DNA from 3 places in the Paenibacillus sp. CMAA1364 genome. Region 3 is predicted to be linked to each of the others. Evidence: a T-box and tRNA genes for the amino acid it is inferred to sense, from the RefSeq annotation. Region 3 holds a T-box; the other regions hold tRNA genes.
The links. The T-box of region 3 lies ahead of argS (arginine--tRNA ligase). A T-box ahead of a tRNA ligase gene usually reads a tRNA of that ligase, here a tRNA-Arg.

Region 1 (11,023 bases), on a different contig from region 3:
ACACGCACCTTATCCATTACTATGCTAGATTCTTATTTGTCTTCTTGCGTTTCTTCAGTAGCTTCTTGTGTTTCCACAGGAGCAACTTCTTTGCTGTTATCTAACAAGAAATCGACGGTCTTGCGCAAAGCAATTTCTTCACGAAGGCTGTTCAATGATCCATTAGATTCTAGAACATTTCTCAACTCTTCTGCAGAACGTTTGTAGGATTCAGCTAATGTATCTAATTCATTAGACACATCTTCGTCGCTAGCTTCAATCTTCTCATCTTTAGCAACTTGCTCAAGCACAAGATTGTTACGCACGCGCTTCTGCGCATCCGTCTTCATCTGCTCTTGTAGATCAGCTGTTGATTGACCTGAGAAACTCAAGAACATTTCAAGATTCATACCTTGTGAACGAAGACGATTATCGAAATCGCTCATCATGTTCTTAACTTCACTATCGATCATAGATTCTGGAATCTCAACTTCTGCCAATTCAGCAACTTTATCCACAACTAGACCTTCGCGAACACCTTTTGCTTCTTGCTCTTTGCGAGATTCTAATTGCTTCGTCAAATCAGCTTTGTATTCATCTAATGTTTCAAATTCACTTACGTCCTTAGCGAATTCATCATCCAATTCTGGAAGTTGCTTACGCTTGATTTCGTGAACCTTCACTTTAAATACTGCAAGCTTACCAGCTAGAGTCTCCACTTGATAACTGTCAGGGAATGTTACTTCAACATCCTTCTGGTCACCCGTAGCTAATCCAACAACCTGTTCTTCAAATCCAGGGATAAAGGAATTACTTCCTAGTTCCAATGAATAAGCTTCGGCTTGTCCGCCTTCAAAAGCAACACCATCGACAGAACCGTCAAAATCAATGATTGTAATGTCGCCATTCTCAGCAGCACCATCTTCGATAACAACTAGCTCAGCATGACGACCTTGTAAACGAACCAATTCCTGATTCAGCTCATCTTCTGTTACTTCAACTTTTTGTACTGGCACTTCAACACCTTTATATTGACCAAGTGTTACTTCAGGCTTCACAGTAACTTTAGCTTTGAACTTAAATACTTCACCTTTAGCAAATTGATCAATATCGATCTCTGGACGATCTACTGGGAAGATATCAGTCTCATCTACCGCTTCTGTGTATGCTTCAGGAAGCAAGATGTCAATCGCATCTTGATAAAGGCTTTCTACACCATAACGAGCTTCAAAAACGGAACGTGGCACTTTACCTTTACGGAATCCAGGTACATGTGCTTTCTTAGAAACTTTTGTGAAGGCCTTGTCTAGCGCCTCAGTGACACGTTCAGTTTCTACTTCAACTTCAAGAACCCCAAGGTTCTTCTCTATTTTTTCCCATTTTGCTTTCATTTTATGCTTTCCCCTCCAAAAATAATTCGCTTTTTTTATCTTACAATATAAGAAGTCAAAAGCTAACACTTCATTCATTCTTATATTTCTCGCAGAGATGAGTATGTTCCATATACAAGCAAGACACAACCATCACTCGTTAAATAACATAAATTCACGCACAGAACAACCATTTTAGTATAAACAACATTGTACTTTTTTTCAAGGAAAGGTTCTAGAATCAATTGGAATGTAATGATTATAATTTAAAATGGCGGTGTGCTATAAGTCTATACTTCCCCTTCGGTCACAAATTGGTTCAGCACCCGGTAGGCTTGTTCGAACTGAAAACGGTAATTTTCTGTAATGCCATATATAGCCCTTGTATCCTCTTCATTTCGACTGCCGGTCAAGCTCTCCGACACATTCTGATGAAGGGCGGCTGCCCAGATATCCATCACTAAGTCCTCTTCGGTCAGCATCGATAGATATACATTGGTTCCATAGATTACCTTGATGAACTGAAACCACAACTCCTGTGCGAAGTAGTATAGCGTCGGTTCTTGGATCTCTGTATATTCAGCAACACGATCTACAATCTGTTGTATATTTACCGGGAAGCCACTATCTTGTATAGGAATAGCTTCAATGTCTATTTCTACCTGTTCTTGCCCTCTCGTAAAAGTAACCATTCCATGCATACCACGCTTATGTAGTGTTTGTAGCACTTGAAATTGGAGTAAAGGATGAAGTGTATTATGTTGTAGCCAATCCACTAATTCAAGATCAATGTCTTCGCCTTGTAGATAGGACAGTTGTCCCAAAGCAAGCATCGTTTGTTCGGACAAAACCTCGTCTTTCACAACACGCAACAGTTTGTTCGCATAATCCGCATCTTCTGCATGTTTAAACTGTGCATTACGCCGAGCTAGGTGTTCTTCATCCAGTTCACCTTCATGTTCTATTGAGGTTAAATCCAGATGATCATCATCGGACATATATTGTGGAAAAGCTGTCTCTAACCATTCAAGTAAAGCATGCCACTCATCCAAATGCCTCTCTTCTTGCCCTTGGCATTGCAGTAAGAAACGAAGTAAGTTCATAGCTTCTTTATATTGTTCACTTTCTAACATGACCGTTAATTGTATCTGATAGTAATCCAATGTCTTTGGAAATAGAAAGAGATTGTCTTTGTCAGAGGAATGCATGTTGTTCATTTGTACCCCTCCTCTCTTGATTAATTCTGTTAGTTGTAAATTATATCATACCCACTTACAAAACAAAAAAAACACTATGTAGTATAAACACTTGATTTCATAAACTATTCATGATATATTAATTAATGTCGTTTTTCGAGTCTCAGTAGCTCAGCTGGATAGAGCAACGCCCTTCTAAGGCGTCGGTCGGGGGTTCGAATCCCTCCTGGGACATAGTAAAGAAAGCCCTCCAACTTGGAGGGCTTTCTTTGTGTCACAGGGTGCGTGAGAACCCCCACAGGAAAACGCATACATAAGAAGAGTTACGAAAACTCTGTTTAGGATGCGTCAGTCTGATTCTGTGTTTTGTACACAATCAGAATAGTACTTCTTTGGCGCTCTGTTTTGGATACACTTGATTTCACTACAGATCCATAACAAATATTAATCACTTGCTCTTCTTTCAGTCCAGCCAAAAACTGATTAGCTTTATTCTCCGCATAAGAATTATCTGAATCCACGAACTCTTTAACCTGTATCATATTCATTCTCCTTCATATGTTATTCGCTTAAGCTCTATCCAAATCACCATAATTCATGTATTTCACTTCTTGTATGATTACTTCAATATGCCCTGAAGGTACAACGAATTCGTATGTTTCACCTTTTCTAGTCATTAATAATTGTAATCCGATAGGAGATAAGAATGAAATCCAGTTCTTACTTGGGTCTGCTCGATGTGGAAAAACAATCACATATTTCTCTTCATAACCATCATCCGCATAACGCAGAGTCACTTCGCTTCCAATAAGAACCATAGCATGTAAAGAATCTTCGTTTTGTTCAGAAATGATTCTCTCTAGTGAAGTTGTATAAATAGAAAGAATCTGATCTACTTTTTTCTTCTCTTTCAGATCATCCGGTATGTATTGCATCAAGAAGAACTTCTTCTCTTCGTCAAAAAAGACCAGCTGATTTACCAACTGTGTATTTGAATTTTGAAGGATCATACTAAGGTTCATAAGCGATTTCACCTCCAGTTAGAAGACTCTTCCTTCCATTTTCAACATTTAGAAACACCATCTATTATCCCTCCATAAACATACAGACCCCGTCTAGGAGATCTATATCATATCTTATCAAATATTTACTATTTTTCCAATGATAAAAGTGGATTGTAAAGCTTATTAAACAAAGCCTATAATATTGGAGTTCTCCTCCGTCCGAACACACAAAAAAAGCCCTCCATATAGGAGAGCTTCTTGTCTATGTCCCAGGAGGGATTCGAACCCCCGACCGACGCCTTAGAAGGGCGTTGCTCTATCCAGCTGAGCTACTGAGACATGTTAATTGAAATTGTACGTGGTGACCCATGTGAAAAGGGTGCGTTATTCATTATACCGCACCCTCATAATTAATCAACTGTTAATTTCCTAATACCTACAATTACAATACTTGTTCGTAATATTATTACTTATTACCACGACGCCAGTTCATCTTCTCTTCCACATGTTGGGCTGCGTTCTTAGCCATTACTTCTTCTGCAAACTCGTTGTTATGAGCGTATTTGTTGCCTTTGTTCTTCTTATATTTCTCCGCCATCCAGATCACCTCCTAATCATTATTATGGTGATATCAGCAGGCGGTTATTAGTTATATTATTTGGTTATTATCCGTCGTATGATTGTAGAAAGGCATTGATTCCAGATTCACGCATTTGTAATCTGGTACACTCAGAGCATAGATCATAAATCGATTTATAAATATCATCTAGTGCATGCTGATAAGCCATATTCATTTCTTCTTCTGGTGTATCAGGCCATGGAAATACATGATGTATAAACCCTCCTTGTTCTTCTTCCTCTAACTGCCTCATTAAATGGGCGATTTCCTGTGCTTGTTCAGATGTTGCTTCGATTTCCCATTCATAAGATGTTGCACCCTTATTCATTAATACACTTCTTCCATGAACGGATACATAATACTTATGTTTGTTCATCGCAAACTTCCTCCTTTTTTGACACTCATGTCATGTATGTTCATCTATAGCTTTCCTTAAAAGACATACATTTTATGCCTAACTTCGGCATATATTTGTATGAATTGCTGGATTGTCGTCCTAACCACGACAATCTGTCACTTTGGGAAGTGAATAGGCGTAAATATACAACAACGAAAGGATGGTCCGTCATGTGCGGAATTACAGGATTTATTCAGTGGGGCCGTGACTTAACGAAAGATTCAGAATTATTACTCCGTATGACCGATACCTTAACTCCTAGAGGTCCTGATGCATCTGGCACTTGGATATCCAATCCTTGTGCCTTTGGACATCGCAGGCTCAGTATCATAGATCCAAGCAATGGTGCACAACCCATGATCAGACATCGAAATGAGGATGTGTACGCTATTGTCTATAACGGTGAGCTATATAACGCCGCAGAACTTACGCGGGAACTGCAACAGCGTGGATATACGTTCACAACTAGCTGTGATACAGAAGTTCTGTTAGTTGCTTACATGGAGTGGGGCCCTGATTGTGTGGATCGTTTGAATGGTATCTTTGCATTTGGCATTTGGGACAGTGTGCAGCAACATGTCTTCTTCGCAAGAGACCGTGTAGGTGTAAAACCATTATTTTACAGCGTAATTGAGGGTACGTTTGTCTTTGGCTCAGAACCTAAGGCTTTGCTTCAACATCCAGATGTAGAGGCATCTATAGGTTGTGAAGGATTAGCCGAAATATTCATTATTGGACCAGCGCGGACGCCTGGGCATGCCATATATAACAATATGCACGAACTTCGTCCGGGGCATGCGATGATTTATTCCCGTAATGGGCTTCGATCTTATGCGTATTGGAAGCTGGAAAGCCATCCACATGAAGATGATGAGAATACCACCGCACATCAAGTAAAGGAACTCCTACAAGACACTGTAGAACGGCAGTTAATCTCTGACGTTCCAGTATGTACACTTTTATCAGGGGGGTTAGATTCAAGTGCTTTAACTGCTCTAGCTGTAGATTACTATCGACGCACAGGTCAAGGACAAGTACACACTTACTCTGTGGATTATCTAAATAATGATAAGCATTTCACATCACATGTATTTCAACCCGGTTCTGATGCTCCTTGGATCAAGCGTATGGTCGATGAACTTCAAACCTCTCATCATTACATCGAGGTGGATACTGCAGAATTAGTTGGCGCGTTAGAGGCTTCTACACAAGCACGTGACATGCCAGGCATGGCGGATGTCGATTCTTCTCTTTATTTATTCTGTAAAGAAGTTAAAAAAGAAGCGACAGTTGCTATATCCGGAGAAGCAGCAGATGAAATATTCGGAGGATATCCATGGTTTCATCGCGATGATATGCTTAATTCAGGAACTTTCCCGTGGGCAGTTGCCCCAGAAATGAGATCCAGTCTACTCTCGCCTGAAATACGAGAATTTATATCGCCGCTAGAATACTTAGGAGATCGATATGCGGATGCAGTACGTGAAGTTCCGAGACTTCATGGTGAGACCGGTCGACAAGCTCAAATGCGCATCATGTCTTATCTCAACATCACTCGCTTCATGCCAACGCTTTTAGATCGCAAAGATCGCATGAGTATGGGTGTTGGACTAGAAGTTCGGGTTCCATTCTGTGACCATCGGTTAATTCAATATGTATGGAATATCCCTTGGGATATGAAGATGACGGGCAACCGGGAGAAGGGCATCCTACGCAAATCACTGGAAGGTATACTCCCTGATGATGTTCTCTATCGTAAAAAGAGCCCCTATCCCAAAACACATAATCCAAATTATCTTCATGCTGTAAAACAACAATTACTCACGATATTAGATGATCCCACTTCACCTATTTTGCCCTTAATTGATTCTGTCAAGATTCGTCAAATCGCCTCCTCCGCGGATGCATCCTCTAATCTACCTTGGTTTGGTCAACTAATGTCCGGTCCCCAACTCTTCGCTTATTTAACACAAGTTAATTACTGGCTTCGGTCGTACCATGTGTCCATTCGTTAAATATACAAAAAAGAAGACTCCCTTTAGGGCAGTCTTCTTTCTGATATAATTGTACAGCAATCCTTATATTCAACCCTGTAATCTAACTATTAACTCTCGCAAGGCGATTCCACGATGGCTAATCGATTGCTTCTCCTCCAACGATAACTCAGCCATCGTTTTTTCAAACTGTGAGACATAGAAGAGGGGGTCATAACCAAATCCGCCAGCACCTGCCACATCGGATGTGATCCAACCAGACACAGAACCAGACGTCTCCACATGTTGACCTGTTGATGGATTATACAATACCAATGAGCAATTAAAGCTTGCTACACTTAATAATGTTTGTTCTGTATCTTCACCTTGTTTCAATCGTTCTAGTTCTTGTAATAACTTCTCGTTATTCTCTTGATCGGTAGCATGTTCGCCAGCATAACGTGCTGAGTACACACCAGGTCTTCCATCCAATGCATCCACACATAATCCTGAATCATCAGCTAACACAGGTAATCCAAGTGCATCTCCAACGGTTTTGGCCTTTTTAAGAGCATTCTGCGCAAAAGTCTGTCCGTCTTCAATCACTTCTGGCATATCTGGATAGTCAAACATACTTTTCACTTGTTTACCTAGAAGGCCAAAAGCATGCTGGAATTCTTTCACTTTGCCTTGATTCTTCGTCGCAACAATGATGATATCTTGATCTAGTTCCATGTTATACTCCTTTGCCAGCTATACCTGAACCGATCATCAGAGCAATTGGGCCTAACACTTCTTGTTGACGAGTAATGATATCCTTGATACCTTGTTCCCCTATCAGAAGCATTTCATCTAATTCCTGACGCGAGAAAGGACTCTCTTCCCCAGTTCCTTGCAATTCAACGAACTGACCTTTTCCGGTCATCACAAGATTCATATCTACCTTAGCCTTGGAGTCTTCTTCATAATTCAAATCCAACAACGTCTGCCCACCTACAACGCCTACACTAACCGAAGCTAAAAAGTCCTCAATCGGAAATACTGGCAATTTATGTTGTTGTGATATCTTATTTACTGCCAAACAAAGAGCGATAAAGGAACCTGTAATAGAAGTGGTTCTTGTTCCGCCATCCGCTTGGATCACATCGCAATCCAGTGTAATGGTTCGTTCACCTAGCGCATTCAGATTCACAACAGATCGCAGCGCTCTACCAATCAACCGCTGTATTTCCATCGTTCTACCCGTTAACTTGCCACGATTGGCTTCTCGTTGATTACGCGTATGTGTTGCTCTTGGCAACATGGAATACTCTGCTGTTACCCAACCCTTGCCTTGGCCTTTTAAGAATGGAGGAACTTTCTCGTCCACCGTGGCTGTACAGAGGATCTTAGTATCTCCCATTTCTATATAAACAGAACCTTCCGCATATTTATTGACATTTGTTGTGATGTTAATATTTCGTAATTGATCGTTATTTCTTCCGTTTGATCTCATGTATTGTTTGCCTCCTACATCATTAGCGTCCTATTTTGCCAACCTTATTTTATCAAAGTGCAGCAATAAAAGCATCTTTTGAAGTAGGAAGGTTCATTATATGGGTATCTCGTTAATAAATTGTGGTCTTGAGACTGGTTCACTGTAATTTTGATTATCAGAACCAATCACCTTTGTTTCACCATTCAATTGAATAATGACCTTGTGATTACCAGCATTCTCACTCACAGTTAATACAACAGATTGTAGAAGTTGTGAAGGAACCTTCTCTCCTTTATCGAACATATCTTCCATCAAAGAAACGGTCACTGTACCATCTTTTGCTGTTTTAACGGACTGTATCGTAGTGCCATCCGTCATCACATGTTCTAACCCTGACATGGACTGTGGACCACGAATAAGTTCGCTAAGCGCCGCGTGGACCGTTTCTTGTCCGGGTTCAATCAACCGTGTGACGGGAACATAATATGACGTGCCTGTTGGTGACTCCGAAGCGAAGTACATCGTCACTGAGCTGGATCTCGTGTAATTAGCACCATGACCCTTTTCTAAATTAATGCCCATACTTCGTCCAAGTGACTGATCAAGCGGTGTATGGTTAAGTGGCATTTCCGTCATTTTCTTGCCTTCTACCCAGAATTGCACTTGTTCCACATTAGGATCCTGAGTTAAGGTCCAAGTTACCGCCTCTAGCATTTTCCTTTCGTTTGAGGCATCATATTCTGTAAAGGATTTATTAAATTCCACCACAGCTAACTTGCTTTCCTTATCAATGGAGACCATCTTCACTTCTGTTCCCTCAGGTAATACTGAAGCGAAGCCTTGTGGTAAGTAGGTCGCATAAGGGCCACTCTTGACTAAAGCCTCAAGCGATTGCCGTAGAAGCATGTTATCTTTATTATCCGTAGGAGGAAGTCCCACAGATACAGGAACCAGAAATCCGTGTTGATCTGCTAAATAAATCGTTGACGTGGGCGTTAATTTCTCCTTCTGCGCTTGTGGAGAAGTGCCGTTCACAGCCCGAAGCATGTCAACTTCAACTTGAGCAGGAGGTGGGTCGATTTCCATCGATTGATTACCAAACCCACTACACCCAGATAATACGATGGGAACAAGGATCAATCCAGCCGCAGAAATATTTCTGATTTTCTTTTTTTTCAACATAAATATTAAACCTCCCTAACCAATTTTTACAGTTTGTACTAGTATGTATACGAGCTATTCTCAAAATAATAACTACTTTTTACGTTTCTAAAACGTATTAAAGAGTTAAATACATTAAAAAGGATGTTGTGAACCGTTATGCTAAACGAAAAGATTCCATATGCTCTAAACAGCAAAGTCGTATCAGATACAACTCATGAGTTACTCCAACAAAGAGGGGTCACTATCCCCGAAATTGCTGAACTTGTCTTGTTCTTGCAGAAGAAATACTACCCAGCGCTAAATATGGAAGAATGTATCCATAATGTCGAGATGGTGCTCAGTAAACGTGAAGTACAAAACGCGGTTCTAACCGGGATACAACTTGATATTTTGGCAGAGGAAGGTAAACTATTATCACCCTTGCAGGATATGCTTGTAAATGATGAAGGTCTTTACGGCGTAGATGAAATATTGGCATTCTCGATTGTCAACGTCTATGGAAGTATAGGATTTACGAATTATGGTTATGTAGATAAACTAAAACCTGGTATTTTGGATAGACTAAATGATAAGTCCAGTGGACAGGTGCATACATTCTTAGATGATATCGTTGGTGCAGTAGCTGCTGCAGCTAGTAGCCGTATTGCACACCGAAAACAAGCCGAGAAAGAAGTAGAACCCACGGAAACAGATCCTCTAAATGATGGAAGTTCTCCTGAATAACTTCATATTGTAAAGATTACTTTATTAGCTTATCCAGAACCTAACAAACACCGTACACTTCTAAAAGTGTGCGGTGTTTGTTATAAACGGATCATTTTATTTCAACCCAACGTAGCGAAGACAATATTCCCATCTAAAGAAGCGTCTACCGCCTTTATTTTACCTCGGCGTATTAATTCCTGTGTATGTGCAAGCACTTCACACATCGCAAACCGCATTTGGTGTATTGATATATCTTGTCCAAATAAAATGTTACATAAAGAAAATCCGCTTTGTGGGCATTCTAGGAGCTCATTGTAAATACGTAATAGGCGCTCTTCATGATGCTGTAACAGTTCTCCTATTCGTTGATGGAAATATGTGAATGGGTGTCTATGTCCTGGAAAAGCTTGACCGACTTCATAATTCTTAAATTGTTCTAAACTAGTAATAAACGTATACAATGGATTAGGATCACTTCCTGGAATAAGACTAACATTGGGAGAAATCCGAGGTAACACAGCGTCACCACATATCATGAATCCCGCTTCTTTATTGTATAGAGAAAGATGTCCTGGTGCATGACCACCACTCTCAATAATGAACCAATTGTACTTGCCTAATGTGATGTATGAACCATGCTCGACCCATGTAACTTCAGGCATTGGTGATACCTGTGGCAAGAAATCTAATAGATGTTGTTCCATTTGTACTGTCCATGCATGAGACAATCCATGTTGGGTTAAATGATGGATTAAGTCTTCATTTATAGTAGATGCATTGCCCCACATCAATAAAGACTCCTCGTATGCTCGTTGAGACATATATACTGGACAACCCACCTCGGATTGGAACCATCCTGCTAATCCATAATGATCCGGATGATGATGTGTTACGAAGATCTGCTTCACATCTTGTAAGACATATCCTAATTGAGCAAGCACTAACTTCCATTCCTCCACGCTTCCTTGCGTACGTGGCCCAGGGTCAATGATGGCAATTCCTTTCGCGCATGGTAGTACATAACTGTTCACCCATCGCAAAGGGTAAGACATGGATATTCGAACTTGAATGATTTCTTGATTCCATATGGTTATCTCGGGTATAGTTACGGCTTGTATATTGCTCTCCTCCAATACAAC
Region 2 (11,023 bases), on a different contig from region 3:
CCCTCTCGGTCATCTTTGTCCTAACGTCCCTTGTATTAATCCTATTGTTTAATACGGTGATGAAGTCGCGTAGCGATGTTGTGAAGGAGAGAGACGTATGAACAAGAAAGGGCATCGCCTCTTAGGTATTCATTCTACGATAATGATGATCTTCATATATGTTCCCATCCTTCTAGTGATCGTATATTCATTCAATAATACGAAACTTAGTGGGGATTGGAAGGGATTTACCTTGGATTGGTATCTCTCACTTTTTAAGGATCGCCATGTCATGGAAGCACTGATCAACAGTCTTATGATTGCTTTGGTATCTACAATTCTATCTACAATACTAGGAACGTTTGCCGCTTTGTCCTTGCGTGATCTAGGTAAACGATGGAAGGCACCTGTAAACGGTTTGCTATACATGCCGATCATCATTCCGGACATTATTATGGGATTATCGCTTTTGGTGTTATTCAGCCAACTTCAGATACCACTAGGGAAGTCGACGGTTATGATTGCTCACATTACATTTAGTGTGTCGTATGTATATGTCATGGTAAGTGCAAGATTTGCAGGAATGGGTAGACAATTGGAGGAGGCGGCTCATGACTTAGGTGCGACGTACTGGGAGACATTCCGTTATGTGACCATGCCGCAGATCACGCCAGGTGTCATCTCAGGGGCATTGATTGCATTTACATTATCTCTAGATGACTTTATGATAAGTTTCTTTGTGGCTGGACCAAGCTCAACGACGTTACCCATTTACATCTATGGGCAAGTGAAACGAGGCATCTCACCAGAGATTAATGCACTCTGTACGCTACTTATTGTGGTTAGCATCGCTTTGATATTGTTAGCCCAATACGTCATGAACCGTGGCAAAGGGCAAAAGAAGCATAAAATGCTACCTTTTTAATTAAGTGAAGTATGAATAAGACAGGTCTGCGAAATACAACTAACGAGCTAAGTGAAAGAGAGGAGATATGTTACTGTGAAAAGAACTGGATTGATGAGCCTGCTTATAGCGGGTGTTATGGTATTGTCTTTATTGAGTGGATGTTCTTCTAAGGAGAAGTTGCATATTTACAGTTGGGCAGATAACTTTGATGAGTCTGTATTATCTGATTTCGAGAAAGAGTTCAATGTAAGTATCACGTATGATATTTATGCGAATAACGAAGATCTTTTAGCGAAAATAAAAGCTGGTGGTGGTGGGTATGACCTCATACAGCCATCAGATTATATGGTCGAGACGATGATTAAGAATAAATTGCTCGAACCATTGGATAAGAACAATATTCCTAATATCGATAACATTGCGGATACGTTCAAGAATCCCACATACGATCCTGGTAATCAATATTCCATTGTCTATACTTCCGGTGTAACTGGAATTGCATATAATACAAAGTATATTAAAGATTCTATCGATAGTTGGGAAGATCTGTGGAATCCGAGTTACAAGGGTAAGGTATTGCTCTTAGATGATAACCGTGAAATGATCGGGATGGCACTTAAGAAGCAAGGATTCTCTAACAGTTCAACGGATGCAACGCAGATTAAATCAGCTGTAGATGATCTGAAGAACTTGTTACCAAGTGTGCTGGCATTCGATACGGATACAATCAAACAAAAGATGATCCAAGAAGAGGGTTGGATTAGCACCGTATGGTCTGGAGATGCAGCGTTTATTGTGAACGATAATCCGGATATCGCTTATGTTGTGCCTAAGGAAGGTGCGACAATCTTCTCGGACAACTATGCTATACCACTAGGCGCGAAGAACAAGACGCTTGCTGAGAAATTTATAAATTATATGCTTGATCCACAAGTGAGTGCGAAGAACTATGAAACGATTGGTTATAGTGATCCTAATGCCAAAGCGATGGAATTCCATTCCGAGACGTATCGTAATAATACGATGATCAATCTGTCCGAAGATGAACTCAATCGTACGGAATGGCTGAGTGATGTCAGTGATACGCTACAAGTGTATGATCGATATTGGACTGAGCTGAAGAGCGGTCGATAATCATGTTCTGAATACGGTGATATGTAGAAATGAAAGCAAGAGGCAGTTCAGTGCTAAGTACTTAGCGCCGAGCTGCCTTTTTGCTGTATTGATTATCAAATGGAGATAAAGGTTATCATGAAAAAATATGATGTAACACTGTTACGCAGTTGTCATCCAAATGTTACCTAGGTGTTACCAAGGAAATTCGTGATGTCGGTATAATATGGATGTAGGTTGAATATGAGCGACGATTACGAATCATTTGGAGGGAACAGTGAAATGAATACAGCGATGAGATGGGGCGCTGCAGCATTGGTTGCAGGAGTTCTACTGACGAGTGGTCAATATACGGGACAAGCAAGTGTTGTTGAAGCTAGTAATATTAAAGATGCGGTGAAACAACCCACTGTGATTCTGAAATGGAAAGGCACCACACTCACTCAAAAGGGTGTGATCTATAACGGTAATACACTTATTCCTGTAACAGTACTAAGAGATGTCATGGGATTACCGTTACATTATAATGCGGGTACTAGAACATATAGCGTAGGCAGTGGATATAGACAATTAAATATGGATATCTCGCAGTATGGTGCAAACACTAATATCAATAATTTTTATGTAAATGAATATGAAGTGAAGAATATCGAAGGAAGATTATATGTCCCATTTCGATTAATAAGTGATTATCTAGGATACCAAGGTGTATGGAATTCTTCACTTAAATCCTTGAATATCACACCTAGAGTTGAAGAGGACACATCCATTACTACGAAGAAACAAGATGCAAACACGAATGATGCTTCCATTATTGCTCGATATCCACTGATCAGTCGTCTTAAAGATCCTAAGGTGGAAAAATCGATCAATTCAACATTGGAGAAGCTTACAAATGAATTTGTAGAAGCATCGAACAAACAGATAGCTACGAGAGATAACGCTGTTGAGCGAACGTATCAATTCCTTCAGAATTATATCGTGTCTTATCATGAGAACGGGTTATTGAGTCTGGTCATTGATCAATATAGTTACACAGGTGGAGCGCATGGCGGTACAGTTCGCATAGGATTAACGTTCTCACTTGAGGATGGAAAGGTAAGATCATTGGATGAGTTACTCGTAGGGAAGAGCCCAGATTATAAAGTGAAGCTAAATAAGGTGATTCTTGAAGGATTTCAAAAAAATGACTTCTATTTCGGAGAGTTCAAGGGATTGACGAATGATGTCAATTATTATCTGAAGCCGGATGGGGTTGCTGTATTCTTTCAGCAATATGAATACACGGCGTATGCGTCAGGTATTCCAACATTCGTGATTCCATATCACACACTACTATCTGAAGGTATGAAGATGTTTAAATAACATAACGGATCATGAAGAAGCGGCCACTCCAGGTTGAACTGGGGTAGCCGCTTCTTCATTCATATATCATGTTCCGTGCTTACGTCGTTAATGGACGTTCTAGAACCTTATCAATCAGACCGTACGTTAGAGCATCACTTGCGCTCATGAAGTAATCACGATCGGTATCTTTCTCAATGCGCTCTAGTGGCTGTCCGCTACGCTCGGCTAGAATACGATTCAATTTATCGCGTAACTTAAGGATACGACGGGCACGAATCTCGATATCCGTTGCTTGCCCTTGCGCCCCACCTAGTGGTTGATGGATCATAATCTCACTATTAGGTAATGCGTAACGTTTGCCAATTGTACCTGCAGTCAATAAAAATGCACCCATAGAGGCTGCCATACCTACACAGATAGTGGATACATCTGGTTTAATGTATTGCATCGTATCAAATATCGCCATTCCGGCTGTGATTGATCCGCCAGGGCTGTTTACATATAATGAAATATCCTTCTCTGGATCTTCTGCAGCTAGAAATAACATTTGTGCAATAATGGAATTAGCAACCATGTCATTCACTTCAGAACCTAAGAAAATGATGCGATCCTTCAATAATCTGGAATAGATGTCATACGAACGTTCGCCGCGGCTACTTTGCTCAACGACCATAGGAATATAACCCATTTGTAAAAGCCTCCCTTATACTAGCTAAATTAGATGTTCATTATAAATACGATTGCCGTATTTACCACTTCATAAACATTTTAAATCATAAAGTCAGGGAAAGTCAAACTATTGGCAAAAAAAATAGCCATGATTGGCCTCATTCTGTGTTGGGTAATACTATATTGATGCTACTATAGAAATATATGGCGCGCCCGCGAGGAATTGAACCTCGATCTCAGGCTTCGGAGGCCTACGTCATATCCATTTGACCACGGGCGCATAAGCAATAGCAAAAATGATTATATGATATATCAATGGGAATAGCAAGGATTGCTTAGAATCTAACCTATGATAAGTAGTCTATTTCAAATCATCCATGAATTGACTCGTCTAAGGACAAGCCTTTATGTATAGGAAATGAGCGTGATGTAAATTATACTCAATGGACACTTGCAACATGAGTAAATATTGGTTAGAATGGTAGTGGGACTTAAAAAGTTAACCCGGGACATTTTAAGACCATTGAGAATGTAGCAGAGGTGGACAGCATGCGTAATTTATTAGAAATACAAAAGCAGCTTCTGCCTGATCTCATGGAGACTCTCAAGTTAAGGTACACTATTCTTCACCGAATTTTATTGTTTGATATCGTCGGTCGCAGAACGCTAGCCGCGTCACTTCATATGACGGAACGTGTCTTGCGATCCGAAACGGATCTTTTGAAGTCACAAGGGCTTATTGAGATCGAGACCATGGGTATGAAGATAAGTGATTCAGGTAGAACACTACTTAATTCACTTGAGCCTATCGTTAAGAATCTGTTTGGACTGAGCGACTTGGAAGATAAGATCCGTCTAGCGTATGGGTTGCGCAAAGTAGTGATTGTACCTGGTGATTGCGAGTCGTCACTGGTCGCGAAGAGAGAACTAGGGCGTGCAGGAGCGAAGGCTCTATTGAGCGTCATGGGTAATGAAGACATCATCGCAGTAACGGGTGGTTCTACACTTGCAGTTGTTGCTGACCAATTAACACAACATCCCGCTGTGAACTTGAAGGGAACCTGGTTCGTGCCCGCACGAGGAGGCTTAGGTGAGAGCGTTGAGTTCCAAGCGAACACGATAGCGTCCACAATGGCCAAAAAAGTAGGAGCGCAATACCGGCTTTTGCATATACCAGATCTACTTAGTGATGATGCTTATCAATCGCTTGTTCAAGACGTTACGATTCAGGAAATTGTTCAGATAATCAGACAGTCTAGAATTATAGTGCATGGTATTGGTGATGCCCTTGAAATGACACGTCGTAGAAGATTGGATCTTGATACAATAGAAGGCATCCAAGATGAAGGTGCGATTGCTGAATCTTTTGGCTATTACTTCAATAAAGAAGGCGCTATGGTTCACAAGATGATGACCTTGGGTCTTCGACTGGAAGATATTATGAATACTGAAATTGTCATCGGAATTGCTGGTGGGAAGACTAAAGCTAGTGCCATACATGCTGTCCTACGGTTTGGTCAGGAAGATATTCTGGTCACGGATGAAGCAGCTGCCTTGCAGATTGAGAAGGAGATGGATGAACATCTTTTTGCTGAATGATAAGGGAAATTGGCATATAAGGAAATTTTACTATATTGTTGTCATGAGAGGTTAATAGCCTTTCTTGAATAAATAAAATGAAACTCTGGGAGGAACTATTCAATGACTGTAAAAGTTGGTATTAATGGATTTGGACGTATTGGTCGCCTTGCATTTCGCCGTATTCAAGCTGTGGAAGGAATCGAAGTAGTTGCTATTAATGACTTAACGGATGCTAAAATGTTAGCTCATCTATTGAAATATGATACAACACAAGGACGTTTTGACGGAGACGTTGAAGTACATGACGGATTCTTCAAAGTAAACGGTAAAGAAGTTAAAGTTCTAGCTAACCGTAACCCTGAAGAATTGCCATGGGGCGATCTTGGAGTTGATATCGTTCTAGAATGTACTGGATTCTTCGTGTCTCAAGAAGCAGCTGAGAAGCACTTGAAGGGCGGCGCTAAGAAGGTCGTTATCTCTGCTCCAGCAACAGGCGATGTGAAGACAATCGTATACAACGTTAACCATGAAATTTTGGATGGTACGGAGACAGTTATCTCTGGTGCTTCATGTACAACAAACTGCCTTGCACCAATGGCTAAGACATTACAAGATCAGTTCGGTATTGTAACTGGTTTGATGACTACGATCCATGCTTACACAGGTGACCAGAACACATTGGATGCTCCACACGCTAAAGGAGATTTCCGTCGTGCTCGTGCTGCTGCTGAGAACATTATCCCTAACACAACGGGTGCTGCTAAAGCAATCGGCCTAGTTATTCCTGAACTTAAAGGTAAATTGGATGGTGCAGCTCAACGTGTTCCAGTTGCAACTGGTTCATTAACTGAATTGATTACTGTTCTTGATAAAAAGGTAACTGTGGATGAAGTTAACGCAGCTATGAAAGCAGCTTCTGATGCTGATTCTTATGGATACACAGAAGACGAAATCGTTTCTTCTGACATTAAAGGTATGACTTTCGGATCTTTGTTTGATGCTACTCAAACAAAAGTAATGACAGTTGGCGACCAACAATTAGTTAAGACCGTTGCTTGGTATGACAATGAAATGTCATACACAGCTCAACTTATCCGTACGTTGGAGTATTTCGCTAAATTGAGTAAGTAATCATTAACAAGGCTCATTAACATCTAAAGAGCGGAAACGAGATTTAATGTTTCCGCTCTTTCTAAAATTATATAAGTGATATTCCATAGAAACCAAACTTTTAAAATCTATAGGTGTGGGGGAACGTACTGATGAATAAGAAGAGTGTCCGCGATGTAGAAATAAATGGGTTGCGTGTATTTGTTCGTGTTGATTTCAATGTACCGATGGAAGATGGAAAGATTACTGATGATACCCGTATTCGTGAAACGCTACCAACGATTAAATATTTGGTAGAAGGTGGAGCTAAGGTTATCCTAGCGAGTCATATGGGACGTCCTAATGGTGAAGTAGTCGAGAAATTGCGTCTGACACCTGCTGCAGAGCGTCTGTCTGAGTTGCTTGGTAAGAAAGTAATTAAAGCCAATGAGTCTGTTGGAGAGACCGTTAAATCTCAGATTGCTGATATGTCTAATGGGGATGTATTGCTACTTGAGAACGTAAGATTCTACCCAGGCGAAGAGAAGAACGATGCAGAGCTTGCTAAGCAATTTGCAGAACTTGCAGACTTATTTGTAAATGATGCTTTTGGTGCAGCACATCGTGCCCATGCATCGACGGAAGGTATCGCTCATTATCTACCAGCTGTTTCCGGACTTCTGATGGAAAAGGAATTGTCCGTGTTGGGTAAGGCGTTCTCCACACCTGAGCGTCCTTTTACTGCGATCATCGGAGGATCTAAGGTAAAGGATAAAATCGACGTGATCAATAACTTGCTTAATCTTGCAGATAACGTGCTTATCGGTGGTGGACTAGCGTACACGTTCTTTAAAGCGCAAGGTCATGAGATTGGGCTATCTTTATGCGATAATGACAAGCTTGATACGGCACTAGAGTTTATTGAGAAAGCTAAAAAACTAGGCAAGAACTTCGTACTTCCTGTTGATATTGTGATCGCAGATGATTTCAGTGCGGATGCAAATATTGATACGGTAGATGTAGATGGTATTCCTGTAGGTTGGGAAGGTGTAGATATCGGTCCTAAGACGCGTGCAATCTATGCTGATATCATTAAAAACTCTAAATTGGTTGTATGGAATGGACCTATGGGTGTATTCGAAATGGAACCATTTGCTGGGGGTACACTTGAAGTTGCACAAGCTTGTGCGGACACGGATGCCTATACCATTATCGGTGGTGGAGATTCTGCTGCTGCAGCTGAGAAATTCCAACTTGCTGATCAAATGAACCATATCTCAACGGGTGGCGGAGCTTCACTTGAGTTCATGGAAGGTAAGAAACTTCCAGGTGTTGAGGCATTGAACGATAAATAATTCCATGTCATTCGGCTATTAGCAGATGTACAAGGGAATAATAAGGAGTGAATTGTATGAGAACACCTATTATCGCAGGTAACTGGAAGATGTTCAAAACTGTTCCAGAAGCTACGGCGTTTATTGAAGAAATCAAAGGCAAAGCAGAAGTAGCGGGTGTGGAAAGCGTGATCTGCGCGCCGTTTACTAACCTTCCAGCATTGATGGAGGCAGTCAAAGGCACTTCAATTAAAATTGGAGCACAGAACCTACATTTTGAAGATGATGGAGCTTACACTGGTGAAATCAGTGGTGTAATGTTGAAAGATCTAGGCGTTCATTATGTCATTATTGGACACTCAGAGCGTCGTGCTTATTTCGCAGAGACAGAGGATATTGTCAACAAGAAGGTATTTGCTGCTTTCAAACATGGCATTACTCCAATCGTATGTGTCGGTGAGAAGTTGGAAGAACGCGAAGCAGATCAGACCAAACAAGTATGTAAAGTGCAAACAGAAGGTGCATTGAAAGGCTTAACTGCGGAGCAAGCAGCGCAAGTCGTTATTGCATATGAACCAATCTGGGCTATTGGAACAGGTAAATCTTCAACAGCACAAGATGCGAATGAAGTAATCTCATATATCCGTGAACTTGTGAAAGGGTTATATGGAGAGAGCGTATCCAATGCTGTACGTATTCAATATGGCGGTAGCGTAAAACCTGAGAATGTTGTTGAATACATGGGCCAAAGTGATATTGATGGTGCATTAGTCGGTGGTGCAAGCTTACAACCTACTTCTTATGTTCAACTTGTTCAGGGGGCGAAGTAACATGCCAGCACCAAGACCAGTAGCCTTAATTATTATGGATGGATTCGGATTGCGTAATACAGCAGAAGGCAATGCTGTTGCGCAAGCCAAGAAGCCGAACTATGACCGTTTGATGAGTCAATATCCGAATTCCACACTGATCGCTTGTGGTGAAGAAGTTGGATTGCCTCCAGGACAAATGGGCAACTCGGAGGTTGGTCATCTTAATATTGGTGCAGGCCGTGTTGTCTATCAGAACCTGACCCGCATATCTAAATCGATTCGTGAAGGGGAATTCTTCACTAATCCTACAATGCTCGAGGCAGTTCGTCATGCTAAGGACAATAATACGAAATTACATTTGTACGGACTTCTATCGGATGGAGGCGTGCACAGCCATATTGAGCACGTGTTCGCCATGCTAGAATTAGCCAAAAGAGAAGGATTGGATGATGTCTATATCCATGCATTCCTAGATGGCCGCGATGTTGCTCCAGATTCCGGCATACTATTCATTGCACAATTGAATGCTAAGATTGCAGAACTGGGAATAGGAACTATTGCAACAGTACAAGGACGTTATTATGCGATGGACCGTGATAAACGCTGGGAACGTGTTGAGAAATCATATCGTGCTATCGTGTATGGTGAGGGACCTAAATACACGAATGCCCTTCAAGCTGTAGCGGAATCGTATGAGAAGTCACTCTTCGATGAATTCGTTGAACCAACCGTTATGGTGGATGAACAGGGTGAACCTTTGTGTACGTTGAAGAGTAACGACTCGGTTGTATTCTTGAACTTCCGTCCAGACCGTGCGATTCAATTGTCTCAAGTGTTCACTAACTTGGATTTCCGGAGTTTCGATCGTGGACCGTTGTTCCCTCAGAATCTTCACTTCGTATGTATGACGCTGTTCGCTGAGACTGTCGGAGGCTTCGTTGCATACGAACCAAGAGACTTGGATAATACACTTGGAGAAGTGCTCGTACAGAACAACAAGAAGCAACTTCGTATTGCGGAGACGGAGAAATACCCTCACGTTACCTTCTTTTTCAGTGGTGGACGTGATGTGGAACTGCCTGGCGAGACCCGTATTCTAATTAACTCACCAAAAGTAGCTACGTATGACTTACAACCGGAAATGAGTGCGTACGAAGTAGCTGACGCTTGTGTGAAAGAAATAGAAGCGGAGAATCACGATGCCATTATTCTCAATTTCGCTAACCCTGATATGGTAGGACACTCTGGAATGCTTGAGCCAACGATTAAGGCAGTTGAAGTGACTGACGAATGTATGGGTAGAGTTGTAGATGCTGTCATTGCTAAAGGCGGGGTAGCTATCATTATTGCTGATCACGGAAATGCTGACATGGTATTTGATGAGCTAGGCCGTCCATTTACTGCACATACAACGAATCCAGTTCCGTTTATATTGACGGCTTCTGATGTTATATTGCGTGATGGTGGTATACTGGCAGATGTGGCGCCAACGATTCTAGACCTAATGCAATTGCCACAACCTGCTGAAATGACTGGACAATCTATGATTGCTAGACGTAAGTAATTTATACATGGATTCACACAAAATAGGTACAATAAAAGGAGAAAATAACATGACTATTATTACAGATGTATACGCACGCGAAGTCCTTGACTCACGCGGTAACCCAACAGTTGAGGTTGAAGTTTACTTAGAATCAGGCGCTCTAGGCCGTGCGATCGTACCTTCTGGTGCATCCACAGGTGCTCACGAAGCAGTTGAACTACGTGACGGTGACAAATCACGTTACTTAGGTAAAGGTGTATTACAAGCAGTGAAGAACGTGAATGAAGTGATTTCCCCAGAAGTGATCGGAATGGACGCTTTGGATCAATTGGGAATCGATCAATTGATGATCAAGCTAGACGGAACACCTAACAAAGCTAAATTGGGTGCAAATGCTATTCTAGCTGTATCTATGGCTGTAGCACGTGCTGCTGCTGAAGCGCTAGATGTACCATTGTATGTATACCTTGGTGGATTCAATGCGAAGCAATTGCCAGTACCAATGATGAACATTGTAAACGGTGGAGAGCATGCTGATAACAACGTTGACGTTCAAGAGTTCATGGTATTGCCAGTAGGAGCTCCTACATTTAAAGAAGCGCTTCGTACAGGTGCTGAAATCTTCCATAGTCTAAAAGCTGTTCTA
Region 3 (11,023 bases):
TCCTATGCTAGAGCCTATTTTTGTAGATGGCGTTCAGGTCTATGAATTGCCAACACTAGATATGATTCGTAGCCACCATAACGAACAGCTAAGTATCTTTTGGCCGGAATATTTAAGGAAACTGAATCCAGAAATATACCGTACCAATATTAGTGAGACCGTGTGGGAGTTAAAGAAATCAATCATGGCGAAACATTTGCAAGAAGAGGATATATAAGGTAGATGAGAAAGCATGGTAGGGATTCCACGGAATCTCTACCATGCTTTTTTAATATGTGGCATGGATAAAGGGGAATGTCTATGTAGTAAAAAGCTTGCGCTCCGCCTTCAAGAGCGGATGTAGCCCATAGACATGACCTCCTGCTCTCAATTATTTCTCGGGAAAGCGCAGGAGTTGGCAAATGATATGAGTGTTCGACACCATATTTGTAAGCGTATACATATGGAGATGCATATGATCTTTTTCATATCTAAAATTTGTGATGTTTCGTTAAATTAGAAGATCACAATACAGAAAATATCCGTAAAAGGGGTTTTGTCGGTGGTACAACTACCTAAAGTAAATGAACTAGGTTTCTTTGAAATCAGGATGGAATCGATTGGGGGACTAGGCGCAAATCTGGCTGGTAAAATGCTAGCAGAAGCCGGTGTTGAAGGTGCGGGTCTGAATGGTGTGAGTTTCTCATCCTATGGCTCTGAGAAAAAGGGTTCACACGTGAAAGCACATATTCGCTTTTGTGATCTAGATACACCGATTCGTGACACATCACCTGTTGAACGGCCACATCTGTTAAGCATCTTTCATGAAGCGCTGGCAACAACGACGAATGTCATCAGCGGAATCTATGCAGATAGTATCGTTCTAGTGAACGCTACCAAGACACCTGAACAATTAAAAGAGACCATGAACATGCTGGGTGGTACCGTTGCTGTTATCGACGCGACAGGTATTGCGCTTGCCGAGAAGAATCGTGTCAATATGGCGATGCTAGGTGCCATGTTCCGGTTATGTCCTTTTCTTGATGCCGCTATGATGAAAGAAGTCATACGTAAATCGTTGGGTACGAAGTATCCGCAAAGTGTAGAGGCAGCCTTAAATACGTTCGATCGTGGGTATCATGAAGTCATCATTCAGGAATTCGCTATGGAAGAGGGCGTATCCTTGCCAGTGTTTACAAGAACGGATAACCCTGTACTTGGTTATGAGACGCAGCCAATTGGGGGACTCATTACGAATCCAGGAAATAGCTTATTGAAGAATCTGAGTATCTCACGTGCGGGCATGATGCCTCATTTTGCATTAGATGAATGTATTCATTGTGCCCAGTGTGACACCGTATGTCCAGATTTATGTTTCGTATGGGAAGAGTTACCTGATAAAAAAGGCAGACCGCAAATGTTCCTAAAGGGAATCGATTATCAATATTGTAAAGGTTGCTTGAAATGTATAGAGGCTTGTCCAACAGATGCCCTATCTAGTGTAAGGGAAGAAGATGGTATGGCGGACACGGAAAGTGTTAAACATCGTTTTGACTTCGTATAAATGATTGGGAATAGGAGTGAATCTGACATGTCTGTTCATGGTGAACAAGAAGTGGTAACTGCCAAGGTCGAGCAAATAACGGTCTATGAATCTGGGAATGAAATGGCGGCTTATGCGGCGCATCAAATCAATTATCATGTGATGGGATATTTCCCAATATCACCTTCAACAGAGGTTGCACAATATTTAGATTTGATGAAAGCGGAAGGCCAGCATGATATCAAGTTGATTCCATCTGATGGTGAACATAGCTCTGCAGGTATTTGTTTCGGAGCATCGACGGCTGGTGGACGCGTATTTAATGCAACAAGTGCGAATGGTTACATGTTTATGCTAGAGCAGATGCCTGTACAATCAGGCACAAGATTTCCAATGGTCATGAATTTGGTCTGCAGATCGGTCTCGGGACCGCTGAATATACATGGTGATCACTCGGATCTATATTACGCATTGAATACAGGTTGGCCAATCTTGATGTGCCGTGATCCACAATCTGTGTATGATATGAACATCATTGCCCTTCGTATCGCAGAACACCAAGACGTACGTCTACCCGTGTTGATTGCATCAGATGGGTACTTCACATCACACCAGAAGCGTCGCGTTCAAGTGTTGGCACATCGCGAGGATGTTCATGAGTTCGTAGGGGAGAAGCCGCCTGAAGGCTTTGCCAACACATTAGATCGAGATAACCCCATTACGGTTGGACCTTATATGAATGAGCCAGACTATATCAATAACAAATACCAGCAGTCTCAAGCGATGTATCATGCGGGTGATGTCTTTGAAAAGGTTGCTAGTGAATACAAGGAGTTAACAGGTCGACATTACGAAATGCTCGACTTATATCGTATGGAAGATGCGGAAGTCGCTGTATTTGTTATGAATTCAGCTTCCGAGGTGATGAAAGACGTGGTAGATCAACTCCGTAGTCAAGGTATTAAAGCGGGCTCTTTTGCGCCTAATATGATTAGACCTTTTCCACAGAAACAAATTGCTGAAGCATTACAACATGTGAAGGCGATTACGGTGGGTGATCGTGCAGATTCCTATGGCGCTCATGGTGGTAATATGGTGCTGGAGATCAAAGCAGCGCTATTCACACATGGGAATACAACCACTCAAGTGATCAGCCGGATCTATGGCTTAGGTGGGAAAGAGTTCTATGCAGAGGATGGCCATCATTTATTCCAAATAGCCATAGAGGCGGCTCAGAAGGGTACAGTGGAAGTTCCCTTTGATTATTATGGGCATACGGTAGGGGAAGCGTCTAAGGCGCCTAAGCGCCTTTTGAAGCCTATGAGGTTCGAAGATTTAAAGACGGGATTAATTACGGTGAAAAAGGATGATATGACTGGCAAGTTAAGTGTGCGAATTCCGCCTTTACGTGCGCTAACGAAGAAACCGAAACGATTAGCTCCTGGTCATGGGGCATGTCCGGGTTGTGGTATATTCTCAGGGCTCGAGACCTTCTTCAAAGGGATTGAAGGAGATATTGTGACATTGTATCATACGGGCTGTGCCATGGTTACGACGACGGGATTTCCTTATTCCGCACATAAAGCAACGTATATCCACAATCTTTTCCAGAATGGTGCTGCGACGTTATCAGGTATTGTAGAAATGTTCTGGGAACGCAAGCGTCGGGGAGAGTTAGATCACTTGGGTTTACAAGAAGACTTCACTTTTGTTATGGTAACAGGAGACGGTGGTATGGATATCGGGATGGGTCCAGCAATCGGTGCTGCGATGCGTAACCATAAAATGATTATTATTGAGTATGATAATGAAGGGTATATGAATACGGGGGCGCAGCAATCGTATTCCACACCGATCGGGAACCGTACATCGACATCTAATCTAGGACCGCAACAACAAGGGAAAACAACGCAACATAAAGATACGGCTCAGATTATGGCGGCAACCAATATTCCGTACGTATTTACAGGTTCAGAGGCGTTCCCACAAGACTTGGTGAAGAAAGCAGCCAAAGCTCAATACTATGCGCAGAACGAAGGTCTTGTATATGGTAAGATATTGATTGCATGTCCATTGAATTGGTTATCTAACGATAACGAGGGTGAGATCATCGTGAATGAAGCTGTAGATACCTGTTTCTTCCCACTCTATGAGGTTGAACATGGTATAACGAACATTACCTATAACCCAGAAGACAAGAATAAGAAGGTTGAACTCCGAGAGTGGTTGAAATGGATGGGTAAAACACGACATTTACTTAAACCAGATAATAAGTCCACGTATGATGCGTTTCAAAATGAGGTGGATCGGCGCTGGAATGTATTGAAAGCGAAGCATGAGAATCCGTATTTGTAACATATTAAGACAAGAGGTAGGTTGTCGTCTATAAAGACAGGGGAGTAATGACATATGAATAATTTCCAAGCATTTATGATTCGAAAAGATGAACAGGGGTTCCGAAGTGGAATAGAGATGTTAACTATAGATGACCTATCTGAGGGTGATGTTACCGTTCAGGTGGAGTATTCCGGCGTGAATTACAAGGATGGATTAGCTGGTTTAGAGAATGGGAAGATCGTTAGATCCTACCCTTTTGTTCCAGGAATCGATCTAGCAGGGACGGTTGTTACATCAAATCATGCTCGTTTCCAGCCTGGGGATGCTGTGCTATGTACAGGAAATGGTGTGGGTGAAGTTCATTTTGGTGGGTTTAGTCGCATGGCTAGATTAAGTGGTGATTGGCTCATTCCACTACCGAAAGGGCTAGATTTCAAAGAAGCGATGGGCATCGGTACAGCTGGGTTTACGGCTGCATTGTCGGTCGAACTCCTAATCCATAATGGTCTCACACCGGCAAAAGGACCCGTATTAGTAATGGGGGCAACAGGTGGAGTCGGTAGTGTTGCTGTGAGTATTCTAGCCAAGCTTGGTTTCGAAGTTGTTGCAAGTACAGGTAAGGTGGAGACGCAGAGTGAATGGTTATTTGAATTAGGTGCGAGTGCCGTGATTTCCCGTGAAGAAATTGCTTCTCCTTCTAAAGGGGTTCTTGCCAAAGAACGATGGGCAGGTGTTGTTGATCCTGTCGGGGGAGCCCATTTAGATGGCGTTCTGAAGACAATTCAATATGGTAGTGCGATAGCATTGTCCGGTCTTACGGGTGGAACTTCATTTGAGACCACCGTGTATCCATTTATTCTAAGAGGTATACAATTGATCGGTATTGATTCTGTATATTGTCCGTTAGAACTCAGACAGAAAGTCTGGGCGAAGCTAGCGTCAGATTGGAAGCCTGTTACCATGTTGGAACAAGGAATTGCAGAAATTTCACTACATGAATTACCTGATGTATTAGAGACGATATTACAAGCAGGGGCAGTAGGGCGAACTGTAGTGAAGTTGGCATAGCTCGATATGTAAATGGTAGAATATATAGATGTGAAAAGTGAGCAGAATAATCGAGTTTAGAGTGTGGGGACTAGCAATAGTTCTTACACTTTTTTAGATTTTATATTTAAAATAAAAATTCCTGAGAAAAATGTAACATTTTGTGTCGAATGAACGTTTATGTGGTAATGGAAGGAGAGGTGTTATGATGAAAAAAATAATAGTTGGACTGGCTGTAACGAGTATGTTAAGCATGGGTACAATCGTAAGTGCTGCAGATTCAACGCCAATATACATAAATAATGATCGAATCCAAACGAGTATTGAACCGATCATAGAGCAAGGAAGGGTGCTTGTACCGATCCGAGTCATTTCCGAAGCGCTTGGTGCTAAAGTGACTTGGGAGAAGAAAGATCATCAAGTGACTATACGTAAATGGTCTGAAAGTGTTATTCTCACGATGGGTAAGAATTCCGCCGTAAGGGATGGGAAAAATTCTAATTCTGACGTTATTTCATTGGATGTTTCTGTTAAATTAGTGGATAATCGTGTGTTTGTTCCACTACGTTTTATATCCGAGTTGTACGGTTATCGAATAGACTGGAACGGGAAGGCTGTATCCATTAGTTCACCTCTTACAGATAAAGAACGAAAAACGCTGTATGAAGGTTCCTTACAACAGGCGCGTAAGTTAGCTATGGAAAAGGCGAATTCCACTATTGTCCATTATGAGCACAGACCCTTAGAGGTGAAGCATATAGATGAAGATTATAGTAGTACGTATCTTTTTCCGGAAGGTGAAGCCCTTCGATTCTATGTTCTGAAAGGTGATACGGCTGTATTGTATGAATTCAAAGAGGATTTTCCAATTGCGATATGGCAAGCTCATGTTCAAAAGAGTGATCTGCTTGAGAACTTTTTAGCGCGTAAATGGATGGATCAAAGAGGATCCAATATAACCATCAATAAAAAGCTTTTATATTATAAAAGAGGGATCTTTGGAGAAAGCACAACAGAAACAAGTGGAAGCATTGATATGAAGAACAATATGACTCAATTGGGGTATGAATATTCCATAGGCGGTACTGTAAACAAGAAAGAAGGTAAACTCTCCTTACAATTATCTAACGAGACTCGAAAGGAAGAAGTGAATAGCGTACAATAGGTTGTAAGCGCAAATGCAATGAACACCTATTGAAGGAGATATACGACAATGAATCAGGATCAAGTAAAGGAATATGTGACACCTATCTATATTTTGTCTGGATTTCTGGGAAGCGGGAAGACGACCTTGTTGCAACGCATGGTAACCTATTGGCAGGAGCAGGGTCTTCGACCAGCTGTCATTATGAATGAGATCGGCGACGTGAACTTAGAAGGTGCGCTGATTGAAGAGAGTGTTCCGATGACGGAAATGCTCAGCGGGTGCATTTGTTGTACCATTCGTGGTGATTTAAGTCTCGAAATATCTAATCTTATACAAAAGGAATCCCCTGATGTTATCGTCATAGAGGCAACCGGAATCGCTAACCCGATGGAAATTTTAGATGGTGTAACAGAAGCAGCACTCTATAAGAAGATTGATCTTAGAAGTGTCATTACGGTCGTCGACGCTGTTCATCTGTTAGAACTATATGAAAGCCAGAAAGGCAAGACGTATCGACTGATGCAAGAACAGATTCGATGTGCCTCTTATCTGATCCTTAATAAGGTTGATCGTGTAACTGAAGAGGATCAAGGGAAACTATCAGCCATTATATCGAATTGGAACGCGTATGCGCCTATCATTCCTGCGGTACGTTGTGACATTGATTGGGTGCCATTGTTCGGACAGGATGTTGAACATCCACAGTGGGAGAGAGCGCCATTAGAGCAGCAAGAGGAAGCCCATGAACATGAAGATGAGCACAATCACGGTTGCGATCATGATTCCGAACACGATCATGCGCATCACACCCATGATCATGTGATGGTATATACACATTATTTAACCGGTCCTATTGATAGTCATGGTTTCGAACAACTCGTGAATGATTTACCACGTGAAGTATATCGAGCCAAAGGAATTATGACATTCAGTGATACGAACAGTCGCTTTCTATTTCAATATGCATTTAGAGAACCGGATTACTTGAAGATTACTCCTCAAGGCACTGTTCCTGATGTCGTTGTGTTTATTGGAGAGCATTTCTCTCAATCAGAATTAAAGATGGCGTTGGAAGACCTAGAGAAGAAAGGTTGATTCTTGGTTGCAACGCAAGTATACTGTTTATAATTGAACGTCTTTGAACGGGAGAGTAGTGAGAGTGATCGATATTGTAGCGAGCCGGAATGGGTGAGAGCCGGTATATCGAACTTTGATGAAGCGCACCCGGGAGATGGCTATTCCAACATCATAAATTGGTTTTGTTCATACACCTTTTATGATCAGTAGAGTAGTCCGGTTGATCTTCGTTATCGATCATCAAGCGGAACACTTGGCAGCGAATATATCCCTGCATACGTGTTCAACTAGAGTGGTACCACGGGAACTTAAGCTCTCGTCTCTTTTATTTAAGAGATGAGGGCTTTTTTTGATGATATTTTGTTAGGAGGATATGTAATGATGTTAAAAAATTGGGCAGTGCAAGCGATACAGCCTCACGTATCCCTATCCTTAGAAGAAGTAGAAGCGATGTTAGAAATACCACCTCACGGGGTTCGTGCGGATATCGCCTTTCCTTGCTATGTATTAGCGAAGCAATATAGACAAGCACCACCACAGATTGCACTTCATCTAGCGAGTCTTATTCAGGTGGAAGGCATTGCAGCAGAAGCGGTTGGTCCTTATGTGAATTTATCTTTTGCTCGTAATGAATATGGCTTTCAACTGATAACGGAATTACAACAGGATAATGATACTCTTACGAATATAGGTCATGGCAAAAGGGTTATTATAGATATGTCATCCCCTAATATTGCAAAGCCTTTTGGGATTGGTCATCTTAGATCAACCATGATCGGAGCTGCTTTATATAACATGTATCAAGCTGCGGGATTCGAACCCGTTAGTGTGAATCACCTTGGAGATTGGGGCACTCAATTTGGCAAACAAATTACTGCTTATAAGCGTTGGGGTAATGATGAAGCGTTGAAGGAGAATCCGATCCAAGAATCTTTACGGTTATATGTTCGTTTTCATGAAGAAGCAGAGCATGATGCCACCTTGGAACCCGAAGCAAGAAATTGGTTCCGGTTATTAGAGTCTGGGGATGAAGAAGCGAAGAGATTGTGGACGTATTTCGTAGATGTCAGTATGCAAGAATTCAATCGAATGTATGATCGGCTCCACGTTACATTTGATGCTGTGCTAGGGGAAAGTTTCTACAATGATAAGATGGGTGCTGTTGTCCAAGAGCTGAAAGATAAGGAATTATTAGAAGAAAGCGAAGGCGCGCTTATCGTGAAGTTGGAAGAAGAAAATATGACACCATGTTTAATTATGAAGTCAGATGGTACTACAATTTATCCTACACGTGATTTGGCAACGGCATTCTATCGTCATGATGTGATGAAAGCGGATCAGATCCTATATGTAGTTGGGGGCGAACAGAAGCTTCATTTCCAACAAGTATTTGCTGTTCTGAATAAAATGGGAGCTGACTGGGTAAGAGATTGCCAGCATGTTCATTTTGGGTTAATGAAATTCGAGGGCAAGAAAATGTCGACGCGTCGTGGTAAAATTGTATACCTTGAAGATGTGTTAGATGAAGCTGTAGCGAGAGCACTTGCAGTTATTGAAGAGAAGAATCCAACGCTACCGGATAAGGACAACGTGGCGAAGGATATTGGGATTGGAGCTGTTGTTTTTGGGGATCTCAAGAATAATCGTTGCAATGAAGTAGACTTTTCATTGGAAGAGGCGTTGAATTTCGAAGGGGAGACGGGTCCGTATCTGCAGTATACCTATACTAGAACACAGAGTATTCTCACGAAAAATGGAATCAACGAAGATAGGGAACTAGAAGATACACAAATGATGACGTCAAATAAGTTCGCTGAAGCTATTGGCGATTCGGGCTGGGCCCTTCTTAAACTGTTGATTCGATTCCCGGAACAGTTGAGACGTGGAGTGCAGAACAATGAACCTTCTGTGCTGGCTAGATATGTACTCGATGTAGCACAAGCATTCAATCATTTCTACAATCAAGAAAGAATATTGTGCGAAGATGAAGAACTAAGAAGAATTCGGATCTGTGTAACGAGATTAACGGGAATACGATTACAAAAGACGTTGAATATGCTGGGTTTAAGAACACCAACTCGTATGTAAAAATTGGATTTAGCAACAATTTAAGATTCTTATATTGATAGATTCTCCATATTACATTAACATGAAGAGAAGCAAGGTAGACTAACTAGCACATATGATGGATGTGTTGTTCGTGAATGGAGCGAAAAGTATGGAGAAAGATAGATTGCTTGATAGTGATCATTCCAAAGATGTCTTTACCTATTTTGGACTTGCCGTATACTCATCCCAATCTTTAGAGCAACAACTTGTAAATTTGTTAATGCTCATGAAGTTATCAGAGGGCAAGATTCCATCAGAAGAAGACTTCAATGAACTTTATCAGCGTAAATTAAGTAACTCATTAGGCCAATTAGTTCAGGAAATACAGCATCATTTCCCTTTCTCCGAGGAAGAGACGGTTCAATTGAAGAAGATATGGAAACAACGTAATTATATTGTCCATGATTATTTCAAGGAACGGATTCAAGAGACATTTAGTCCGGGAGGTCGATCCCGTATGATACGAGAGTTGACGAGTTTTTATCAACAAGCACAACAACTAGAGAAGAAGCTCCAAGGATATTCTCGGGAGTTATATCGTACCCTTGGTTTGGATGGGGATTCGGGTCGTTCTGATTCTGATGAATAATATGTCATGTAGGAGAAAGATAGATGCTTCTAGAGGACGCTCCGCGAACGGAACATTTCTCCAATCGCTGTCGCTTTTACGAAATCGTTCCGTCCTCTGCGCTACTTTAAGCTGCAATTGATCAAGAAAGAAGCGATCCTCCACTAACTGGAGAATCGCTTCTTTTTTGGTTTTTACTGCTTTGAGAATGGCGAAGAGAACGGAATTGTCCTGAAGAAGCGTTAGCGTTCGTCTTTGCCATCAGATTTCAACCACTATTGAGGTTATATAATCAAGAAATCTGAGGGCAACAACGATCGTAAGGACAATCCGTTATCGTAGCGCAACTATTTCCTCAAATTATACACCCTGTACTGATTCAGTAGGTTGTGGCAATACGCTTCCTAGTTGTAATTGATACAATTGGAAGTAGCGACCGCCTAGTGCCAATAGCTCGTCATGTGATCCTCGTTCCACAATTTCTCCACGATGTAATACCAGAATTTGATCGGCACTGCGAATCGTAGATAGTCGATGAGCGATAATGAATGTCGTACGACCTTTCTTCAGAATTTCAAGCGCGGATTGAATAAGACTTTCCGTCTCTGTATCGATATTTGCGGTAGCTTCATCGAGTATAAGAATAGCTGGGTCGAATGCCAGTGCTCGTGCAAAAGAAATCAGTTGACGTTGTCCAGCAGATAACGTACTTCCTTTTTCTACGACAGGTTCATCAAATCCCTTCGGTAGGTGGGCGAGAATACGCTCGGCACCGACATCGCATAATGCCTTTACAATCTGTTCTTTGGATATGCGCTTATCATCTAGATTGACATTCGATGCTACCGTACCTGTAAAGAGATACGGATCTTGTAACACAATACCCATATGTTGTCGTAACCATTGCTTAGGAATTTGAGTCACTTCCTGACCGTCAATCGTAATGCTCCCTGTCTGCGGATCATAGAAACGGAACAATAGATTGATAATAGAACTCTTGCCTGAACCCGTGTGACCTACTAATGCAATAGTCTGACCCTGTTTAGCTTCAAAAGATATATTCTTGAGCACATTATCCTTTTTATAAGCGAAAGTAACATCCTTGAAGATGACATTCCCTTTGTATCGAGGCATTTGGCCATCCGTAATATCCTCACCTGGTTCGTCCATAAGTTCAAATACTCTACCAGCAGATACCATAGAAGAATCAAGTGCG

Region 1: it has a tRNA-Arg gene. The T-box ahead of argS (arginine--tRNA ligase) is inferred to sense a tRNA for this amino acid. The anticodon was not compared.
Region 2: it has a tRNA-Arg gene. The T-box ahead of argS (arginine--tRNA ligase) is inferred to sense a tRNA for this amino acid. The anticodon was not compared.

The regions. Positions count from the first base shown of each region.
Region 1 is NZ_JBITNB010000011.1:28,227-39,249, reverse strand. Features, by position in the region: gene tig (trigger factor) at 33-1,370, opposite strand; gene ACH8E3_RS09145 (hypothetical protein) at 1,640-2,566, opposite strand; tRNA gene ACH8E3_RS09140 (tRNA-Arg) at 2,706-2,779, shown strand; gene ACH8E3_RS09135 (sporulation protein Cse60) at 2,884-3,087, opposite strand; gene ACH8E3_RS09130 (GreA/GreB family elongation factor) at 3,115-3,567, opposite strand; tRNA gene ACH8E3_RS09125 (tRNA-Arg) at 3,815-3,888, opposite strand; gene ACH8E3_RS09120 (hypothetical protein) at 4,016-4,147, opposite strand; gene ACH8E3_RS09115 (hypothetical protein) at 4,215-4,544, opposite strand; gene asnB (asparagine synthase (glutamine-hydrolyzing)) at 4,736-6,580, shown strand; gene ACH8E3_RS09105 (XTP/dITP diphosphatase) at 6,650-7,273, opposite strand; gene rph (ribonuclease PH) at 7,275-8,033, opposite strand; gene ACH8E3_RS09095 (GerMN domain-containing protein) at 8,130-9,197, opposite strand; gene ACH8E3_RS09090 (phosphatidylglycerophosphatase A family protein) at 9,336-9,902, shown strand; gene ACH8E3_RS09085 (MBL fold metallo-hydrolase) at 10,004-11,017, opposite strand.
Region 2 is NZ_JBITNB010000005.1:4,594-15,616, forward strand. Features, by position in the region: gene ACH8E3_RS05420 (ABC transporter permease) at 1-101, shown strand, start outside; gene ACH8E3_RS05425 (ABC transporter permease) at 98-904, shown strand; gene ACH8E3_RS05430 (polyamine ABC transporter substrate-binding protein) at 998-2,020, shown strand; gene ACH8E3_RS05435 (PdaC/SigV domain-containing protein) at 2,243-3,364, shown strand; gene clpP (ATP-dependent Clp endopeptidase proteolytic subunit ClpP) at 3,444-4,034, opposite strand; tRNA gene ACH8E3_RS05445 (tRNA-Arg) at 4,221-4,295, opposite strand; gene ACH8E3_RS05450 (sugar-binding transcriptional regulator) at 4,565-5,614, shown strand; gene gap (type I glyceraldehyde-3-phosphate dehydrogenase) at 5,717-6,727, shown strand; gene ACH8E3_RS05460 (phosphoglycerate kinase) at 6,859-8,040, shown strand; gene tpiA (triose-phosphate isomerase) at 8,097-8,849, shown strand; gene gpmI (2,3-bisphosphoglycerate-independent phosphoglycerate mutase) at 8,851-10,395, shown strand; gene eno (phosphopyruvate hydratase) at 10,445-11,023, shown strand, end outside.
Region 3 is NZ_JBITNB010000003.1:146,146-157,168, forward strand. Features, by position in the region: gene ACH8E3_RS04100 (nicotinate phosphoribosyltransferase) at 1-217, shown strand, start outside; gene ACH8E3_RS04105 (2-oxoacid:acceptor oxidoreductase family protein) at 542-1,543, shown strand; gene ACH8E3_RS04110 (thiamine pyrophosphate-dependent enzyme) at 1,571-3,877, shown strand; gene ACH8E3_RS04115 (acrylyl-CoA reductase family protein) at 3,932-4,927, shown strand; gene ACH8E3_RS04120 (copper amine oxidase N-terminal domain-containing protein) at 5,112-6,071, shown strand; gene ACH8E3_RS04125 (CobW family GTP-binding protein) at 6,120-7,148, shown strand; T-box leader at 7,183-7,457, shown strand; gene argS (arginine--tRNA ligase) at 7,512-9,218, shown strand; gene ACH8E3_RS04135 (hypothetical protein) at 9,349-9,828, shown strand; gene ACH8E3_RS04140 (ABC transporter ATP-binding protein) at 10,168-11,023, opposite strand, start outside.